4 regions of the Brevibacillus jepli genome follow, and region 3 is predicted to be linked to each of the others. Evidence: riboswitches for the same ligand, from Rfam matches in the RefSeq annotation. Region 3 holds a riboswitch; each other region holds the start of a gene.
The links. A riboswitch is a leader RNA that binds a small molecule or an ion and turns the genes downstream of it on or off. The one in region 3 is predicted to bind S-adenosylmethionine.

Region 1: linked by a shared signal. The riboswitch ahead of AB1L17_RS09640 (pyridoxal phosphate-dependent aminotransferase) and the one ahead of AB1L17_RS18780 (homoserine dehydrogenase family protein) in region 3 are both predicted to bind S-adenosylmethionine.
Region 2: linked by a shared signal. The riboswitch ahead of AB1L17_RS29415 (aminotransferase class I/II-fold pyridoxal phosphate-dependent enzyme) and the one ahead of AB1L17_RS18780 (homoserine dehydrogenase family protein) in region 3 are both predicted to bind S-adenosylmethionine.
Region 4: linked by a shared signal. The riboswitch ahead of AB1L17_RS22035 (BMP family lipoprotein) and the one ahead of AB1L17_RS18780 (homoserine dehydrogenase family protein) in region 3 are both predicted to bind S-adenosylmethionine.

The regions. Positions count from the first base shown of each region.
Region 1 covers NZ_JBFEFW010000007.1:71,921-77,226, reverse strand. The annotation lists gene AB1L17_RS09655 (methylated-DNA--[protein]-cysteine S-methyltransferase) at 1-319, opposite strand, end outside; gene moaC (cyclic pyranopterin monophosphate synthase MoaC) at 497-979, shown strand; gene AB1L17_RS09645 (MFS transporter) at 983-2,239, shown strand; SAM riboswitch class I at 2,300-2,414, shown strand; gene AB1L17_RS09640 (pyridoxal phosphate-dependent aminotransferase) at 2,500-3,684, shown strand; gene AB1L17_RS09635 (hypothetical protein) at 4,153-4,623, shown strand; gene AB1L17_RS09630 (aminotransferase-like domain-containing protein) at 4,818-5,306, shown strand, end outside.
Region 2 covers NZ_JBFEFW010000046.1:1,271-6,576, forward strand. The annotation lists gene AB1L17_RS29410 (trans-sulfuration enzyme family protein) at 1-809, opposite strand, end outside; gene AB1L17_RS29415 (aminotransferase class I/II-fold pyridoxal phosphate-dependent enzyme) at 806-1,969, opposite strand; SAM riboswitch class I at 2,064-2,185, opposite strand; gene AB1L17_RS29420 (pyridoxamine 5'-phosphate oxidase family protein) at 2,258-2,716, opposite strand; gene AB1L17_RS29425 (DUF5665 domain-containing protein) at 2,885-3,196, shown strand; gene AB1L17_RS29430 (hypothetical protein) at 3,206-4,639, opposite strand; gene AB1L17_RS29435 (hypothetical protein) at 4,829-5,104, opposite strand; gene AB1L17_RS29440 (YlaH-like family protein) at 5,115-5,306, opposite strand, start outside.
Region 3 covers NZ_JBFEFW010000017.1:28,527-33,832, forward strand. The annotation lists gene AB1L17_RS18770 (VOC family protein) at 1-52, opposite strand, end outside; gene AB1L17_RS18775 (CapA family protein) at 130-1,284, shown strand; gene AB1L17_RS18780 (homoserine dehydrogenase family protein) at 1,385-2,653, opposite strand; SAM riboswitch class I at 2,763-2,875, opposite strand; SAM riboswitch class I at 2,948-3,054, opposite strand; gene AB1L17_RS18785 (hypothetical protein) at 3,072-3,410, opposite strand; cobalamin riboswitch at 3,442-3,642, opposite strand; gene AB1L17_RS18790 (methylated-DNA--[protein]-cysteine S-methyltransferase) at 3,652-4,149, opposite strand; gene AB1L17_RS18795 (DinB family protein) at 4,178-4,693, opposite strand; gene AB1L17_RS18800 (spore germination protein) at 4,852-5,306, shown strand, end outside.
Region 4 covers NZ_JBFEFW010000022.1:83,459-88,764, forward strand. The annotation lists gene AB1L17_RS22020 (MarR family winged helix-turn-helix transcriptional regulator) at 49-465, opposite strand; gene AB1L17_RS22025 (PdaC/RsiV family protein) at 668-1,285, opposite strand; gene AB1L17_RS22030 (methyl-accepting chemotaxis protein) at 1,471-2,949, shown strand; SAM riboswitch class I at 3,110-3,232, shown strand; gene AB1L17_RS22035 (BMP family lipoprotein) at 3,433-4,461, shown strand; gene AB1L17_RS22040 (ABC transporter ATP-binding protein) at 4,568-5,306, shown strand, end outside.

The DNA of each region.
Region 1 (5,306 bases), on a different contig from region 3:
AGGCAGTTTGCCCATACGGGATTTGGCGCAGTGCTTCCCAGACAGCGAGCTGAAAAGGCGTTCCAGACAGATCACAATCGATAGAAAACTGCTCACGTGTTCCTTGCAAATACTCGATCACTTCATTCATAAAAGGCTGTAACCGTTCTTCGTCATGCCCCAAACTACTATGGGGGCGATGCTTCATTACCCACGCTTCCAATTCCTCAAATGGCTGATTGACAGAGCCGACATAACAAAGGCCGGCAGCCGTTGCCGCCAAATAAATGCCCCAATCACCATAGGTCAGCTTTGCCCAATACACGGTTTGATTTTTCACCCAAACGCCTCCTTCGAACTATGTACGCACAGTATACCTCCAGCGTCTCTTCTTCGTACGTTTTTGGGAGTGGATGAGCAAGATAACGAAACAATGTCCTCTATCCTCTACATTCCCATTGCTTTTATCCAGCGGCGGGAGTAAGGTAGGAGAAGACAGAGGAGGAACGATGCTAGTATGACTGATCAATTAACGCATTTTAATGAACAAAATCGAGCGCGCATGGTGGACGTATCTGAGAAGGACGTCACAAAACGGGAGGCTGTAGCAGAGAGCCAAATTAGCATGAAACCCGAAACTCTCGCCCGTATTAGAGAAGGAAGAATCGAAAAGGGCGATGTGCTCGCAGTTGCTCAGGTAGCAGGTGTCATGGCTGCCAAAAAGACGTGGGAGATTATTCCGATGTGTCATCCGCTGCCATTGACTGGCATCGATATACAGTTTGCTTTTGTGGATGAAACGACGCTAATGATTTCGGGAACCGTGAAGACGACCGGGAAAACAGGCGTCGAGATGGAGGCGTTGACAGCGGTCAGCGTAGCTGCATTGACGGTTTATGACATGTGCAAGGCTATGGATAAAGAAATGATTATTGGTCCGACCAGCCTGCAATTGAAAACAGGCGGAAAAAGCGGCGATTTCCGTCGGGGAGAGAAGTAGGCTATGAAGCAAAAGTGGGAATCTTATCCAAGCAGCATTCGTCTACTGGCGATTGCTGCTGTCATTTTTTCTACCGGAATGGCATGTATTTGGCCGCTTGTCACGATTTATATTCACAATCATCTCGGAAAGCCGCTGACCGTAGCCGGCTTCTTGTTGCTTTTAAACCAAGGCTCATTCCTGATCGGTAGTATTATCGGCGGGATGATGTTTGACCGCTGGGGCAAAATGCGTACGATCATTGTCGGTTCCATCGGCGTTATTCTAATATCGATCGGTTTAGGGCTTACGCAAGATTTTACAACTTATGTTGTACTTTTGCTGTTGAATGGACTGTTCTACGGATCACTTTCTCCTGTCATGAATGCATTGGCAGTTGTCCTATGGCCTGAGGGCGGGCGCAAAGGAATCAATTTGATTTATGTCTCCCTCAATGTGGGTGTGGCTGCAGGTTCTGCTTTAGGCGGTTTCCTGGCAAGTGTTTCGTTTGCTTGGACGTTTTTCGGAAATGCGATCTCACAAGTGATCGTCCTGACCATGTTCATGCTCATCTTGCCTCGTCAGATACAAATGGCGGAACAACAACGGCAGAACGCGACGACTGGACAAAGTACAGCTGAGCAGGCAACGGGCGATGTGTTACAACAACCACAGCAAGAGACCAAGGTAGTATGGGGAGCCTTGCTGTTATTATGCGGAGGGCTATTGATTAGCTGGATTGTCTATGTACAATGGACGACAGTACTGTCAACCTACATGCAAACCTTGGGGATTTCCCTTCGCCAATACAGTTTGTTGTGGACACTAAACGGCGGGTTGATCCTGTTTGGTCAGCCGTTGATTGCGTGGGTCATTCGACGCTTTGCCCGCACGCTTAAAGCACAAATGCTCTTGGGCGCTTACATTTTTGCCTTGTCCATGCTGATCCTGTCGCAGTCAACGGTTTATGCGGGCTTTGTGGCTGGCATGTTCATCATGACGTTGGGGGAAATGCTCGTTTGGCCAGCGGTGCCAGCAGTAGCTGCACAGTTTACGCCAGCGGGACGAGAAGGCTTCATTCAAGGGCTGATTGCAGGGACTGGATCAGCAGGACGTATGCTCGGACCATTGCTAGGCGCATTCATCTTCCAGTCGTTTCATGCGCAGGGACTGCTGTTCGTGATGGCAGGCTTGTGTCTGTTGTCTGTCGCATTCTTTGCCTTCCACACTTCTTTTCAAAAAAGAAGTCATCAAGCGCCGGTACAGAATCAAGCATCTTGACACGGTTTACGTGCTCAAGTAGTATGATATAGATGAAAAAACAGTATATTCCGTGTGTTTGACTTATTGAGAGAGGTGGAGGGACTGGCCCTATGAAGCCCGGCAGCGGATCTGTTCCATACGATGGACAGATGCTGTGCCAATTCCAGCAGGATATTTTCCTGACAGATAAGGACGTGACCCAGCTGATCTCCCCCTTTTTCTGTATGGAAAAAGGGGGTTTTACTGTATTGGGCCGAAGAAAGGAACTGAAGAGACAGATGCGCATCCAACCCTCCGACATGATTGATCGACTTCCTACCCAGTTTTTTGCGACCTTGGTGGCAAAAGTAAACAAGGTCATTGCACAAGGCCATGACGTCATTAACCTGGGGCAGGGCAATCCCGATTTGCCGACTCCACCACATATTATTGAAGAATTACAGTTGCAAGCAACGCAACCACTCCATCACAAATACCCGCCGTTTCAGGGACGTGTAGAACTGAAGCAGGCGGTGGCTCATTGGTATAAACAAGAATTTGATGTGGACCTCGACCCCGAGGAAGAAGTAGCGATTTTGTTTGGCAGCAAAACCGGGCTCGTGGAGATTTGTCAAGTACTGATGAACGCAGGCGATGTGGCACTGGTTCCAGATCCAGGCTATCCAGACTATTGGTCAGGGGTTGCCGTCGTAAACGGACGCATGGTCATGATGCCGCTGAAGGCAGAAAATGATTTCTTGCCAGACTACAGCCAGCTCTCTCAAGCTGATTTGGATCGGGCGAAACTGATGTTTCTTAACTATCCGAACAATCCGACAGCGGTTAATGCACCGATCGAGTTTTATGAGGAAACGATTCGTTTTGCACGTAAAAATGAAATTGTGGTCTGCCATGACTTTGCCTATGGTGCGATCAGCTATGATGGGAAAAAACCAGTCAGCTTCATGCAGGTTCCGGGAGCAAAAGAGGTGGGCGTAGAGTTTTACACCTTGTCCAAAACGTACAACATGGCAGGCTGGCGGGTCGGAGCCATGGTAGGGAATCGCGAGCTGGTTCGTCTGATCAACCTCATTCAGGATCATTATTTCGTCAGTCTGTTTGGAGCGGTACAAATGGCTGCAGCCAAGGCCATGACTGATTCTCAGCAGTGCGTTCGCGATCTCGTCGCAGTCTACGAAAGCCGCCGCAACGCCTTGTACTCCCATCTGCATCGAATTGGCTGGCAGGCACCGCCGTCTCAAGGCTCTTTTTTTGCGTGGCTTCCTGTACCAAGCGGCTTCACGTCGATCGAATTCTCTGATTTGCTCTTGGAAAAAGCGCATGTCGTCGTAGCGCCAGGAAATGGCTTCGGGCCGACAGGGGAGGGCTACGTCCGAGCGGCGTTGTTGTCGAATGAAGATCGTCTCGCAGAAGCGGTCCAGCGGATTGAGCGGTTGGGGTTATTTACGAAAACAAACGAATAAAGTGTTAGATTGTAAGCGCAATAGAATTAAGCTAACAGCTACAAGGGCGCAGCGATGGAGCCGATCCATCGCTTTTTCTACGGAGGCAATTTACTTTGAATAGGAACGAAGAAAGGGCATTACTTACATGGAAAACGTATCCATTCAAGATAAGTTGGAATCAAAGCCCCCAGCATTATTAAGTCAAAGACTGGTAGTCCCCAAAGAACACTATTAGAAAGAAGAATGAAAGCTTTAGAACTAGCTGTTCAAGCGATTGACGAACTTTTCACTAAATAACTCGTCAGTCTAATTCTATATTTTCATCGAACAACTAAAGGCGAGGCAATTTGGCCACACTACCCTACAAATGGAGTGTGGCTTTTTTCTTCTAGAATAAAAATCATTCTCATTGTTGACAGATAATGATTTTCATTATACGATGTGATTGTTAATGATAATTAGTCTCAACGAGAGCAGGAGGGTACCATGCGCTATCAGATTAACGGTTACACGGATATGTATACGGTGATCGCCAACGAGCGTAAAATCGGCGGAGCCGTTGAAGCAGGCCAGATTCGCTTGCGGACGGGAGAAGTTTTCGCCAATGCTGTTCTCACTCGTTTGGAAATGTCAGGTGCGCATTTTTGCTCGATCGGCTTTGTTACAGAAGAAGGCAAAAGACTGATTGTCCATGTGGATGATATCAGCATGATCGCTGATGCACGTCACGTCAATGTATGTGAGCTGACGAATGAATGCATGCGAGTGGAGAAATCCGCAGAGAGACTGAAGCGATTGAAGCGTCTCTGTGAGTTGAATGAAGGCAGCTGTACACCGACATTCCAGGAAGAAGCATTGCTTTTGGCAAACGATATCGGAATGGATGAAGCGTCTACTCATGTAGATCTCTCTTTCCTGCCACACACAGAAAAACCGCGTGTGTTCCGCATCGCCTAGGTTATATAGCTGATACATATTGACCCCTTTTCGTCATAGGCGAAGAGGGGTTTTTTGCATGCATATCGCCAAGAATAACGATTGAACAACCGCTCGACATAGTCAAAACCTATCCGCTCATAGCTAGCAAGGATTGGACATAGCAGATCGACAGTGATAAAACAAGGATAAGCAAAATCAAGGGGGAACGGAACATGGAGTACTCATTCTCAAAATCTGTCGAAGCTCTATCCTCCTCGGCTGTCCGGGAAATCTTGAAGCTAACCCAAGGCAATCAAGTGCTCTCGCTCGCTGGAGGACTGCCAGCAGAAGATTCTTTTCCAATCGCAGAAATGCGTGAAGCGTTTAATCGCGCATTCGATCAAGGGGCAAAAGCCCTTCAGTACGGCTTGACTGATGGATATTTGCCGCTTCGTGAGTGGATTGCCTCCCGCATGAAGCAAAAGCATATGAATGTTGGCGTAGATAATATGATCATCACAACAGGATCTCAGCAAGCAGTTGACTTGTTGTGCCGTGTATACTTAGACGAAGGCGATGTCGTTCTCGTCGAAAACCCTACCTATCTGGCTGCGGTTCAATTGTTCCAATTCCGTGGAATTAAGGCCATTCCTGTAGAGGGCGATGCTGATGGGATGGATTTGGAAGATCTGGCGAAAAAAATTGCCCAGTATCGTCCGAAA
Region 2 (5,306 bases), on a different contig from region 3:
TTGACCTGCGGATGGGTAGACAGCCAAGCAGCCAAGCTCGCAGCCGTCTTTGTACTCACATCAAGTCGGGCTTTCAATGTTTTGAGACCCCGCATGACAAGCCAACAGTCCTGCACCCCCAGAATCGCGCCCATGCCATTTTGGATAAAGTAGAGCTGCTCCCCTAACGCAGCGTCTCTGGTCACGGCCAAGCCTGCAACGACGTCGCTATGACCTCCGATAAACTTGGTTGCACTATGAATCACCACATCTGCACCAAGCTCCAATGGACGCTGGTAATACGGTGTAAGGAACGTATTATCGACAATGACGAGCAAGCCATGCTCTTTCGCGATGCGAGAGACCGCCGCAATATCCGTCACCTTCAAGGTGGGGTTAGACGGAGTTTCCAGATAAACCCCTTTCGTCGCTGGTGTAATGGCTGCACGAACTGCTTCTGCCTGTGTCGCATCCACGAATGTAACCGAAATCCCCATTCTCGACAATACCTTGGTCAAAAACCGAAACGTCCCACCGTATACATCTTCTGCTACAACGACATGATCTCCGGCTGAAAACAGCATGAACACACTGGAGATGGCAGCCATGCCTGATGAAAACGCAAAGCCGCGAGCGCCGCCCTCCAACGATGCAATAGCTTCTTCTAATGCCTGCCTGGTCGGATTGCCTGAACGCGCATAATCAAATGTACCTGGCTGATCCAGATCAGCCTGATGAAACGTGGAAGCCTGATAAATGGGAACCGACGACGCACCTGTGAACGGATCAATGCAAGTGGAACCGTGGAGGACCTTGGTTGCAAAATTCATCGTACGCTCCCCCCTACGACCAGACTGGCATTCAATGCCTGAAACAAATCAGCCACTAAGTCATCCGGATGCTCGATGCCAACCGACAGTCGCAGCAATCGATCACAAACACCGACATATTCCCTTACTTCTTGCGGGATATCGGCGTGAGTCTGCGTCGCCGGATAAGTACACAATGACTCTACACCGCCTAGACTTTCCGCAAAGGATACAATTTGCAGATTTTGCAGGAATAATCCCACCTGCTCGGCAGACCGCACCCGGAAGGAGACCATCCCGCTATGCCCAGTCGATTGTTTCACCTGAATCTCGTGTCCAGGATGCTCTTGCAACCCTGGATAAAATACCTCCGCCACTGCCGGATGGTCACGCAGCTTTTGCGCAACGATCAGGGCATTGGATTGATGACGCTCCATGCGCAATGCCAAAGTCTTCATCCCACGAACGAGAAGCCAGCAGTCTTGCGGTCCGAGGACAGCACCGATTGAATTGTGCAAAAACCGGATTTTTTCCGACAACTCCGCCCCTTTTGTTACGATGAGCCCTGCCAGCACATCGTTATGTCCAGCCAGATATTTCGTTGCGCTATGTAACACGATATCTGCGCCAAGCTCCAATGGGCGTTGACAATACGGAGTTAAGAATGTGTTATCTACGATGGTAAGGAGCTCGTGTTGCTTCGCCAATTGAGTCACTTCTCGAATATCAGTGATCTGCATGAGGGGATTGGTTGGTGTTTCTACAAAGATGGCCTTTGTTCCGGGACGAATTGCATCCTTCAGTGCGCCAATATCACGCAAATCGACGTACGAAAAAGTAAGACCGTAGCGCGAGAGCACTTGCTCAAACAACCGATAGGTTCCTCCATATAAATCGAGTGAAACGATCAGGTGATCCCCTTGGGAAAACAAGCCCATTACTGTATGAACAGCAGCCATGCCTGAGGCGCAAGCGAATCCTGCATCCCCTGATTCCGCTTCTGCGATGGTTTCCTCCAAGATAGAGCGTGTAGGATTGGCTGTACGTGTATAATCGTATCCGGTACTCTGTCCCAATGCAGGATGGCGATAGGCCGTTGCATAGTAGACGGGAAAGCTCACCGCCCCTGTCTTTTCGTCTCTGCCTACTCCTGCCTGAATCAACTTCGTTTCCAATTTCATGTATGTTTCTCTCCCTCCAATAGTGTACGAGGGCATGAAAAAAGCCCCCTTTCCTCTGAAAGAAGGCTTTGTTTACGTCGCCGTAAGCAAATCCTTCTCATCTTTCAGAGTTTTGATAACTCTGCAGGAATTAGCACCATTATCTCCCTGTGAAAATAACAGGTGATTGGTTGCCGGGCATCATCGGGCCAGTCCCTCCGCCGCTCTGGATAAGAAGATTGCTATTCAATTTGATTGACCCTAATACTAAAGGATCAGCAGGATTGTTGTCAACAATTATTTCACCAGCTAGTTTGCCTCTCTCAAGGCAGTCATCACTTGATTGTCCAGCTTTGCTGCCGCGTTTTTGTCATACGTCTTTTCGTACCCGGGCTCTACCGAGATACGCGAACCGTAAAACATAATATCTCGAACCGCCTCAATTTTGATTTCCGCCATGGCGAGCTTGAGTGGGACACCTTCTAGTCGTTCCGCTTTGACTGTAGCACGACCATTGATTGCAAAAGATGAGCCGGCACCGATCAAGTGCAGGACAACTTGCGGCTCCTTCGCAATATTAGCCAAAATACGCGAACGGTTATCCACGGCAAAACGAATCGTATCGGCGCTGGCAGCAAACGTCCAGGACAGGGAGCTGAGCGATGGTGCCCCTGACTCATGGTCTACTGTGCCCAAGGTAACAAATCGCTCCTTTTGCAAGAGCTTGAACAATTCTTCGGAAAGAGTTTGGGAAACAGTTTCAGCCATTTGAAAGCCTCCTAACAAACGTTTTGTACGTTCATTGTACCCTTCGCAATTCGGATAGGCAAACGTTTCCTGCCCTCCTTGATTCTGGTTGTCTTTTTCCCTAGACTGGTAGGTAAAGATACTGAATCGTGGAAGGGGATAGACATCTTGACGCCTACAGACCGCCTCATGCAGCAAATCGATCAAGTCCTTGAAGAGCTTAAGGAAGTCCGGAAGGTAAATGAGCGGATGCATAAAATTGCGATGTTCCTGGAAGATATTCGACTGGCCGATGTGATTCAAAATTACACAGCCCCGCGCAAGCTGCTCTGGATCAATTTCCTCGCAGGTCTTGCCCGGGGTCTGGGTTTGACGATTGGAACTGCTATCGTGTTGGCTTTTCTCGGGTCTTTATTGACGCAATTTCTCTCGATCCCGATTATCGGGGATTACATCCGACAACTGGTGGAGTACGTCGAGACCTACAAGCAGCGGCCATAACCGTAGAGATTAATCTCTGTCGTTGTCACGGTCGTCGTCACGGTCGTCGTCATCTCTGTCGTCATCATCTCTGTCGTCATCATCGTCATCATCTCTGTCGTCATTCCACTTCTGATCGTGCTTTTTCCAATAACCGTATGCGTTGCCATTGGGATGCTTATGCTTCCCTTTTTCTTTTTTCTTTTTGTCGTCATCATCATCGTCTTCATCGTCGTCTGTTGGTTTCACAGGCGCGACAATCACTTTTGTGCTTAATGCCATGTCAGCTTTCTTTACCAGCTTATCGTCTTCAAACAGTTGGAATTGAATCGTTTTGGCACTAAACGAACGATTTTTGTAAGACAATGTCAGGGAAAACTCGCCTTTGTCGTTCGGTTCAATCTCTTTCTTCTTTCCGTCAGGAGCGATGACAAACAGCTCGGTATCATCCTTTTTATTCCAACCGCTTACGGTCCCCTTCAGTTGAATGGACTTGGTCGCAGGATTATTCACAGCAGTTCCCTTGATGGAATATACATTGACTGGATCCTTATCAGTAGCATTGACGATATCTACTTGAACGGAGTCAGAATCAACCTTCTTGCCGTCCTCGTATACCTCGATCAAGGCTTTTTGATCTTTCGCTGCTTTTACATCCTTCAATGTAACACTAAAGCTGCCTACGCCATCCCACAGCTTCTTTACGTTTGCCTCTTTTTTCACGCCATTATAGGTGACTGTTACTTTGTCTGCCCCCTGCTTGACGATTCCTTTTACTTTTAATTCCTTTTTCTTTGCATCCAAAACAGACATGGTATGGATGATCATTTCCTTATCTTCGTCTGTTTTCGGAACGATCTTTACCTTTTCACTATCTACCAGCTGGCTGCCTTCATATGCACTCACAGTTACATACGGCTCATAGGATGCATCCGGAGCTTCAAAGCTGATCGTAAAGGAGTGCTCACTGGTTGGAACGACTTCGATAATGTCAGAATTCGGCTTTTTCACCACAACCTTGGTGACATCTGAAGTCACGATCCCCTTTATGTACACCTTGTTATTTTGAGTCTTGGCACTGACGCTAACGATTTCTTCATCATTGTCTGTCAAACGCACTTCCAACCAGATATCACTGTAGTACTCGTTGTAAATACGCTCCCACTCTTCTTTATTCTCTTCCATATAGGTTTGCAGCTTCGTATTCAGCTTGATCTCATCTACAATGACGTACAAGTGATCCGCTTGATGTTTCAACAGCATATTCAACGTGGTTGGATCATTTTTGGCCAGCTCTTTCAGATTGTAGCGCGTGACTTGCTTTCCTTCGTCATTCATGACTACCTTCGTTGCACTTGGACTACTAGCAATCGAGGTTGCATCGGCAAAAATCGGCGTTAAACAGCCAATAATACCTGCAGCAGTAACCACTGCTAATACGGGCTTGGTCATATACTTTTTCAACGGTAGTTCCCCCTTCTCATCTGCCAAAATCCCCCTGTATGCTTGGGGCTAACATACTGACGGTGGGATGTTTTCAAAAGTTGCACATTCCACTAAACCGAGTCTTATTACCTATGACAAGCCATCAAAATCAAAAGACTCCGCCCAACTTCCGAACTATCTCGGCAAGTAGGGGGAGTCTTCATCCCGTTAGTTGCAATTGAATTTGGGTTCACCCTCAATTGCGGCCAATAAAGATTGTACTGATTCTGCAGGATATCGCGCCTCGATTGGTTGCGAATCTGCAGTTCCAACAAGGACGTACCAACTACCTTCCTGGCGATAGCCAATTTCAGTGATGAGATGGTCCTCTTGCAGCAATTGCAGGAAAAAAGCAGCAGTGTCCAAAGCAGAGCGATCTTCTGGCCGTGCATCCGCAACTACTTGAATTTGGAGCCAGTTAAAGAGTGCATCTTCACGCTTCACGAGGTTCTCCTCACTTTCGCCCAGTTTGCTCTGGCTTAATCCGCACCTTCACAATCACGAGAATCGCGATCGCTACCAGCATTGCACTTTTTACAGGAAGCTGCACATCCAAAATAGCGAAAATGAGAGCCCCAGCAAACAAAAGTATGTACAAGAGCACGTTTTTTAATATAGGCATACGGATACGGGTAGCAAAGCCAAG
Region 3 (5,306 bases):
CCTGAGGTGTTCGTTGTACAAAATGTACCAAGTGATCAAAAGTTAATCGCACCTTTTTTCGCCTCTTTTCGTATTACTTATAGGATATCAAAATTCATTTATCTATTGATAGGAATGTTAGGGGGAAAAATGAACGAGTCCAGAAAGAGTCGGGTACAAGCCCGACGCAAGCAAGCACGTAGAAAATGGGTACGAGCAGGAAAAAACACACTCCTTTTTAGTATGTTGGCAATCTTCGTCGTCGGAACCTACTATGTGGTCGATACCGTTATGAACCATGATGGGAAAAATGCCAACCCTAACATACAACCAGTTCCTGACAACACCGTTCATCAAAAATCCTCTGTGCAGCTCACCTTCGTCGGTGACATCATGATGTCAGGAAATGTAGAAAAAACCTTGCTCGCAAACAGCTATGACTATCCGTACAAGCATGTAAGCTCGCTATTTTTGCAGGATGATATTACGATCGCCAATCTGGAGACTCCTGTCACCGCTACAGGCGTTCCTGCCCAGAACAAGACATATGTCTACAAATCGTCTCCACTTGCTGTTCCAGCCATGAAAAAAGCTGGGATTGATGTGGTGAATCTCGCCAACAACCACTCGATGGACCAAGGGGTGCCGGGCTTGCTCGATACCTTTGTCGCATTGGACGATAACCAGATTGAATATGTAGGGGCAGGTAAGGATGCCAGCAGAGCCTATGCACCTGTATTCATCGAAAAGAATGGGATCAAGATCGCGATTCTCGGCTTCAGCAGGGTCATTCCCGAAACGAGCTGGTTTGCAGGGAATACCCAGCCAGGTCTGGCCGCCTCCTATGACCCAGCTCTTGCCGTGAAAGCCATTCAGCAGGCGAACAGCCACGCAGACCTCGTTGTCGTCATTGCACACTGGGGAAAGGAACGATCTGATTATCCTGTCGATCATCAGAAAGAATTGTCTCGCGCGTACATCGATGCTGGTGCAGATTTGATCGTCGGCGGTCATCCCCACGTGCTTCAAGGCTTTGAACGCTACAACGACAAATGGATTGCGTACAGTCTCGGCAATTTCATTTTCACTCGATCAAGCGAACCCAAGACGTGGGAGTCGATGGTCCTTCAGGCGAGCTGTACGAAAAGCGGCGATTGTGAGCTAACGATGCTTCCGTTCCATGCAGAATTGGGACAAGCCGTACCTATGAATGAAAGCAATGGAGCCGCCCTGCTAAAACGCATCGAGTCCATTTCAGAGGGCGTCGAGATCCAAAGCGATGGGCGAGTACAAGTCTCTTCTTGACTCCTCGCTTCTACATCAACATCAAGACAATCAATCAGCAGACAGGCAGCAAGGGGCGGTATTTCTCACGTGAGAAAACGCCGATGCTGCCTGTTTGCTTTTATTCAGCCGACTCCAATAACGGGAAGCAGCGAACCGATAAGCCGAAATCACTTTTCAGCAAGGACTCGTGCTCATCACTGATACCTGTCACGATCAAGCCTGCACGCAATACTCCACCTAGGTCAAATTGGACTTTTAGCTTGTGCACGCTTACTCCTGCCTGCCGAAGGAAATGCAAGACGCGATCTGGTGTAGCGGATTGACATGAACCTTCGAGATAACATAGGAAGCGTTCTGTAGATTCCGCTGTTTCCCCGGCTGTGTCAGCGGTTTTTTCCTTCCATGTCGGGTGCGGCGTAAATGGCTGGGTCAACAAATAGGCCAAATCCTCAACAACAGCACTCGCTGTAGGGAGCTCCCCCGCTCCTCTTCCTGTAAACAACAAGTCTCCCACGATATTGCCGGATAGCTGGACGGCATTAAACGCATCGTGGATTTGCGCCAAAGGATGGCTTTGAGGAAGCATGGTTGGCTGAACAGACAAGCGTATGCCATTATCCGCTTGATAAGCCTGCGCAATCAGCTTGATTCGGTAGCCGAGCTCGCTCGCAATCCGGATATGCCCCGCTGATAAATCCGAAATCCCTTTGCGAACGACATCAGCTAATGGCAGCGATTCTCCGTAGACAAGCTGTGCCAAGATATACAGTTTGTACATGGCGTCAAAGCCTTCTACGTCCGAGCGAGGGTCCGCTTCCGCATAACCCAGCTCCTGCGCTTGCTTTAGCACCTCCTGGTAAGAGAGCTGCTCTGCCTCCATTTTCGTCAAAATGAAGTTCGTTGTACCATTGAGAATACCGCGAACGCCGTAAATATCATTCGTACGGAGGAACTGCCGTAACACACTAAGGATCGGGATGCCCCCAGCGACACTCGCTTCATAGGCGAGATGCACCTGATGCTGATTCGCCAGATCGACTAGCTCCGTTCCTCTTTTCGCGAGGAGCTCTTTGTTTGCTGTTACCACGTGGCAACCCTTTTCTATCAAAGCGCGGACGTAATCATAAGTAGGTTCTACACCACCCATGACTTCCACCACGATATCCACATCGCTTTTCAATACATCCTCGAAATCCGTTGTCAGTAAAGAGGGATCGACATAAATCGCCCGCTCTTTTTCCGAGTCACGCACCAATGCTTTGACGATCTCGATTCGTTTTCCCAGACGAGAAGCCAGCTTCTCCTGTTGTGAACGGATCGTTTTGATTACGCCCCCCCCCACTGTTCCCAATCCCAACAATCCCACACGTACTACTTCTGCACTCATCCTGACCACCTCATACCCCGAAATTTTTTAAGAGTTTGCTTTGGTATCACAGAAAAAAGAAAAGCCATCTTCGATAAGAAGAAGGCTTGTTAGCAGCTAGTGCTCCCTCTCCTTATCTCCCAGGACGTATATGTCCTGCAGGAATTGGCACCTTGTCACAAAAATATGCATGACGGTTGCCGGGCTTCATCGGGCCAGTCCCTCCACCTCTCTGGATAAAGAAAATATGAAATTGGCAAATAAAAAAACCTTCTTCGCTAAGAAGAAGGTTCATCTACTGATGGAATAACCCGCTTCTTATCTTTCGAGACGAAACGTCCCGCAGGAATTGGCACCTTGTCGCAATACGCAACGGTTGCCGGGCTTCATCGGGCCAGACCCTCCACCTCTCTGGATAAGAACCATTTATGCTGTTGAGCTATATTCTAAGAAATTCCAAGGCGAGCGTCAACAAAATTCTTTCTTTTCTGATTGTAAGCTGATTAGGCAAGACTTTCAGTGAATCACGAACAGGCTTTCTACCTCTTCCATGCTGCAGCACGCGCAACGAAATAAACTCTCCTCGCTTTCCTCTGGCAGCTCTTTTTCCTCCATATATCCACACCATTGGCAAATGAAAAGTTGGATCATCACACACCCTCCTATTCTGGTATCTTGCCCAAAATAAAAAAGCATTTTCCTCGCGACCGGTACGATCGTTAGAAAATGCCAGAAAAGGAGGGACATACTTGTCCACTCGTTGATTTTCGCAAGCCATTTCTAACACCTCCCTATCTCCCGTAGGTCTATCAGTGTTGTCGAAACAGGCAGGTCTCCTGACTTTGGGATCATCGTCTTGCGTCGCCTTCCCCGTCTATTTCATAGACCAGTGGCTTGTTGACGCTGACTCCCCTCTTACAGTGGCGGGACCGTGTCGGAATTGCACCGAGCTTCCCTATTATCCTTGTGGCATCTCTATACCTTAAGGAACCTGTTTCCAACCTATGTAATTGGCTCATTCATTTCTGCTTCGGTGACCATTGATGTGATCGCTCGTGGTTCTGTAGCCATTCCTTTCTCCACAATCCACCCGAATATCCGGTTAAGCTCCCGTTTGCCCCAATGAGTCTGTGGCAAGGCACGATGATGTTCAAACGATTTTTGCCATTGGCATTACCAACAGCCCTAACCGCATTTTCCTTGCCAATTAACGCGGCTAGCTGTGTGTACGTTATCTTTTGTGCATAAGGAATCGTGGTCAATGTGTTCCATACTGTTTTTTGGAAACCTGTCCCGTCCATCCACATGGGAACCGTAAAATCTTGTCTTGTGCCGGCAAAATATTCTTCTAGCTGTTGCCTGCAAACGCGGAGGGGCTGCGGGCATTTTTCTTCTTGTTCGTGCGGGATGGATTCCTCCCGATCTGTGAATAGGATAGAGCACACCCCTTCTTCGGTTCCACTGATTTCGATAATGCCGATTGGCGAGACATAATCGATTGTCTGGATCGTTCGCATGCAAGACCTCCGTGGATCGTGGGTCGATCTATCCTAAATATCTTTCTTTCAAAATCTTGCAGTGGTGTGCTTCATGTCCTGCAATCACATACGCCAATGTCCTGGCAGATAGCTGGTTACCGTTGGCAAGTCCCGTACGCAACCACGCTTCTGGCGAGATTCCGCGCACCTGCGCTACAGTAGAGCTACGCACTGCTTTGTACTCCTCTATCAAATCAGAGAGCTCTCGCTGCTGATATAAAGCGCCTTCTACAAAAGCATTTTCATCAAACCCAATCAGGGGTGTCTTGTCTCCTCGGGCGATTCGGAGCAAGCGATAACTCATGATTCTTTCTGAGTCCACGAGATGGCCCAACACTTCTTTTACCGTCCATTTTCCAGGGGCATACCGATATTCAATCTGCTCTTGCGCAAGAGAAGAAAATAAGGCGACTACACTCTCTCCTTGTTGTGTGAGGATCGTTTGCAGCTCGCCCTCTGGAACTAGTCCAACATAATAGTCAAAATAATGAGCGTACTCATCTCTTTCCGGTCGTCTAAGCATATCTTCACCCTCCCTTTGTAAACAAATTATACCATTACTCTACACAAGCCAGACATACATGTTGAACAGTTGTTTACCCCGTGTTGATACTAAGAATAAATCCTGGTAGTTTGTGTAAGGCTATCCACATAAATGAAAGATGAGCAAGGGTGCGTACGATGAAAAAAATCGCCTCTGTTAAGAAATGGAGAAAGAAATCAGCGAATCCGAAAGAGAAGGAGACACAGGATTCAATTGAACCGCTTGAGGATCAACTCAAGTGGTTTCGTCAACAACTAGCCGATCGTTCCGATGTGGTATATCACACTTTCTCAGTCGGACAGCACGTAGTCTGTGCACTCATTTATTTGCAGAACATGATCGATATCCAATCGATTCAGGAAGAGGTATTGCACCCCCTCCTATCGTCTGTGGCTATGGATGAGGCAGAACTTCGTAACCACCTTTTTGAGAAGAAGCAGCTACCTATCACAGACTATCATCTCATCACAAAAAAAGATGGCGTCTCTTCTATCCTCAATAGCCACGTGCTTTTGCTTGTAGAGGGAGAAAAGAGAATGATCGCCTTGCCTCTTGCTTCGCATAAAAAACGAGACATCGATGAGCCACCTAA
Region 4 (5,306 bases), on a different contig from region 3:
AAATGACTTCACCAGCAACAGAAGTTGGGCGAAGTCATTTATTATGTCCTACGAAGACGGCTTCAAGTTTTCGTTCATTTTCTTCAATACGCGGTTAAAGGTAGCCAGTTCTTCTTCATCAAGACCGCGGAGTGCGACCTGCTCTTGTTCTTTGGCAGCTTCCAGCCATTCCGGGAACCGTTCGATTGCTTGCGCAGACAAGGAAACATAGCGCTCACGCTTGTCATCGCCCTCTGAGCGAATAATCCAGCCCATCTCCTCCAGCCGGGTGAGTGTCCGGGTAATCGTCGGTGCTTCTACATTCAGGTAGTTGCTCAATTGAACCTGTGTTAACGATTGACGATAGTGCAAGCAAAGAATAATACCCCATTGTGAGCTGTATAATCCCATGGGAGCCATGATCCCATTCAATGATTTACTGAATATTCTTGCTGTTTGGCTAATTCGATGACCATAATATTGCATGAATATATACCTCCAGGAAAGCTGGTCCGATATATCGTACACTTGATTGCTTAAGTAAATATGTACATTAACATACTAGCAGTTCCAGACATATAAGTAAATGTTTATTCGATGGCGAAAAAATGGATTTTCTGACACAAATACAACCAGACAAGTGTCATGAACAAAAGACACTCACCTGGCTGATCAATACGGGGGAACACTAGTCCGCGGACAAAATGCTAAGCGGACCTTTTTCATTGATGAGCGGCTCCAGCTCATATACCGAGATGGGAAACATGGGGAAGCCAACATAATAAGGAGTGATTTCGTACAACTGGAAATAAATGACCAACGCTTTGTCGGCGAGGTAATAATCTTGGTCTGGTTTAATTGAAGTAAATCCGTTTAGTGTCGGGATGCTTCTTTCCTTGATCTGACGCTTAATGTTTTCAGAAATCACCTTGACGTAATCGCTTCCTGGCTTGAATAACTCACGCAGCGTATACAGCTTGCCTGTCTGGATATCTGCTGTTATGGAACCGAGGAAGGTCATGCCATGAGCCATTTGCGGCGTGTAGGCGTAGTTGTTCAACACGACACTGAAAATGCCGCGCTCGTTTGTTTTGATTTCGTAGCTTCCTTGCATTTGCGTATTTCCCGGTACCTGGACCCGTTGCTGCTCGTGAATTAAGCCTTGCACCGTTTGATAAATCGCCCGGTTGATATCTTTTTCCGCTTGCTGATTGGCTAGCCCCGCCAATTGCGGATAGTAAATCGTCGTGTTCGGACGGCTAATCGTCCGTGTCAGCACAGTGGCTGGCAATTGATTGAGTTCCACTTTTCTCCCGTTGCCTCCTGTACATATGAGATGTGGTAATAGCCTATTCGCAATTGTTTTTGGCTGTTCTTACTTTTTTCACAAATTTGGCAACAAAATGGCTATATAATGGGGGGAGAATCCGATACATAAGTAACAGGTCTTTTGTCTGTTGAACAGTTACTACCAGAAAAAGGGGGGCAATTATGATTCAATTGATTCGCAATACCTTGACTGACAAAGAAGGCTTTATGATTTTTATCCTATGGAATCATTTATGGATGGCAGGACTCATTGCCTATCAGATTGATGAGAACTTCTGGGAATTGACTTCACTAGGATTGCTGATCACTCTTATCGTGTCACCGTATTACTTCATTCGCAGAGACAGTACGGTCATTCGCTATCTTGTGGCAGTAGGACTCATGTATTATGCTACTTCCTTCGAACATTTCACAGCTTACCCTGAGGTTGCCTTTCTCGCCTTTGTCGTAATGGGCTTCATGGCTGCTTATTTGGATTGGAAGCTCGTCGTATTTACGGGAATTCTTCTGATCGCTACTACAATGGGTGGGTTTTATTCGGGCGTATACGAGATTTTTAGCGGTGAATTCACAGAACTGAATCTGGTTCTGCGTATTGTGGCTATTCTCATGATGGTGGGGGGACTCACCTATCTGTGTCTCGCCGGACAAGCCTCCTTGCAAAAAGCTCACGACGCAAGGCAAGAAGCAGAAGAGAAGGAGCGCCGTCTTGGCGAGATGCTCATGAACATCCAGCAAATGACGGAGCAGCTTGATCGTACAAGCGATCATGTGCATGAGCATGCGGAGGGAACGAAGCGCAATACAGATGAAATGATGGTTGCCTTCAAGGAAGTCGCCACAGGGATGGAATCGCAGGCGAATTCTACCGTTAAGATCGAGGAAGAGGTTCAATCCATTGACCAGGAAATCGAGGCGGTCACGACACAGACCAACGCGATGAAAACAGAATCGCAACAAAACAACCGTCGTCTGGCAGAAAGCGTCACGATGATGAACGAGCTCTCCGCACAGATGGAGCAAATTGTGCAGGCGGTCAATGTGGCAGCCTCTACCATTCATCAGCTCAATCGACAGGCGAATCGCGTGGAGGAAATTGTCGGTGCCATTAACCAGATCGCGACACAAACGAATCTGTTGGCGCTCAATGCGGCCATTGAATCAGCTCGCGCAGGTGAGCATGGGCGAGGATTTGCTGTTGTAGCGGATGAGGTGCGCAAGCTGGCAGAACAAAGCTCGACAGCTACACAAGAGATTACGGATATTCTCAAATCACTCCACCAGGAAAGTGAGAATGCGGTACACCATATGAGCAATGGAGAGAATTCCGTTGCCAAAGGTCGCGAGCTGGCCGTGAAAACTGTGGCATCGATTGAAGCAGTACGTGCAGGAATGATGGCATTCTTGGAAGCGGCTGATCAAGTAAGCTCCAGCATGGACCGGGTAAAAGTACGCTCCGGGGAAGTCGCGATCGAGATGTCGACCATCACGGCCGTGACCGAAGAATCTGTAGCCAACTTAGAAGAGCTATTTGCCACCGCAGAAAACCAGCATCAAAAAGTGCGTGAAATTACAGAAGAGCTGGGCGAGCTGAATACTTTGTCTCATCGTCTCCAGCAAACCTTTCACGTAAACCAGTAAGAGGTAGTTTAAAAACAGGTTCTCGCCAATTTCTCGGTGCTGAAAAGACGACTTTTTAAACCTGATTAACTTATAAAAGTGTTTGGAATTGAGAAAAAAGAATTGCATTTTCGAACCATTCTGCTAGAATGAATTCCATTCCAACTAAATATATTCACCTACCTTATCAAGAGCGGCGGAGGGACTGGCCCGATGATGCCCGGCAACCACTGGACATGTGTATGCATGAACAGAAAGGTGCCAATTCCTGCAAAACCTGTACCATGGTTTTGACAGATGAGGAAGAGAACGGCACCGTACGCAAACTCTTCCTCCGGGAAGAGTTTTTTTGTTGTAGCAAGCAAAGGAAAGGAGAAATAAACGAACAATAAATTAGTTTTATTGAATAATATTCGTAAATAGTATTGAATTTTTGGGTAAAAAGCCGTACATTACCTAATAGGATAGAGAAAAACGTAAAGTTCGGATGGGGAGAGATACATCATGAAGAAGTTATTGCTGGCATTAACAACATTCGCTGTATTGGCAACAGGGTGCTCAACCGGTACAAATGCACCTGCAGATAAACAAGAGGGGCAGGCAGCAGGACAAGAGGGCGCTGAGAAAAAGCGAATTGCCTTGATTTTGCCCGAGAAAATCGGCGTGAACCCATTCTTCCAACAAATGGATGAGGGTGCGAAGAAGGCTGCACAAGAGCTGGGCGCAGAAGTGAAAACCATTGAATCTACCGACCATGGAGCGATTGAAGAGAATTTGCGTGTAGCGGTAGCAGAAAATTACGATATGATCATCACTTCTTCCTTTACAGCAGAGGATGCATTGAAAAAAGTAGCAACAGAAAATCCAGACCGCCAATTTGCGATTATTGATACCGTAGTCGATTTGCCAAATGTTCGCAGTGTTACCTTCCGTGAGCAGGAAGCGGCTTACCTGGTGGGAGCAGCAGCAGGCTTGGCAACCAAGACAAACAAAGTGGGAATGGTCGTTGCTCTCGATATTCCGCAGCTGAAAAAATGGACGGTGGGCTTCGAAGAGGGCTTGAAAGCGACGAATGCAAATGCAGAGCTGATGGTGAACTATGTAGGAAGCTTCACTGACCCGGCAAAAGCGAAGGAATTGGCATTGCTGCAAGCTTCCAAAGGCGCTGACTTCATTAACGGTGCAGCAGCAGTAGGCGACCTCGGCGTTTTCGAAGCGGCAAAAGAAAAAGGCTTCTATACAGCAGGTCAGGACGTTGACCGTACGACGATCGATCCAGAGCATATTGTTCTGTCCCAATTGAAAGGAACCGACGCAGCAGCTTATGAAACGGTGAAGTCTTTTGTGGAAGGCACGTTTAAACCAGGTGTTGTCACGTACGGCTTGAAGGAAAAAGGCGTGGGTGTAACCTTTGTGACGCATGAGAGCAAATCTCCTCTGAACGCTTTTATTGGACAAGAAGTAGTGGATAAGGTGAAAGCGATCAGCGATGAGATTGTAGCGGGCACCCGCAAAGTACCAGACAAATTCTAAACACGCACGTAAAAAAGCTTGTGCACAGTGATGGATGTGACCGACTACGGCTGTGTAGTCGGTCTTCCATTTTCATGAAAGGACACACAGAAATGAGGGAGTGGGAATGACCGATCGCTTGGAAATGAGGGCCATGACCAAGAAATACGGAGAGTTTACCGCCAACGACAAGGTGTCGTTCTCACTGGCAGCAGGAGAAGTCCACGCGATTGTCGGGGAAAATGGAGCGGGCAAAACGACACTGATGCGGATGCTGTACGGCATGGAGCAGCCAACGTCGGGAGAGATTGTCTTACATGGCAAGCCAGTTGTTTTTCGCGGACCAGAGGACGCGATTCAAAACGGAATCGGGATGGTTCACCAGCACTTTATGCTCTTTGGCGAATTCAGTGTGACGGAAAATATCGTGATCGGGTACGAGCCGAAGCAAGCCGGCTTTTTCCGAAGAGCAGACGCGGTAGACAAGGTGCGGGCGCTCAGTGAACAGTACCGCATTCCGATCGATGCACAGGCAAAGGTGTCGAATTGCTCGATTGGTGAGCAACAGCGGGTCGAAATTCTCAAGGTCTTGTATCAGGGCGCGGATATTATCGTGCTGGACGAGCCGACCGCTGTGCTAACTCCGCTGGAGGTACGTGATCTGCTGCAAACGATTCGAAACCTGGCGGAGAGCGGCAAAAGCATCATTTTGATTACGCATAAGCTGCAGGAGGTCATGGAGGTAGCTGACCGCATAACAGTGCTGCGTGGGGGCAAAGTGACAGGAACCGTTTCGCGGGATGAGACGAACGCGGAAGATTTGGCACGACTCATGGTCGGACGTGAATTGCAGGAGCTTTCTGCGC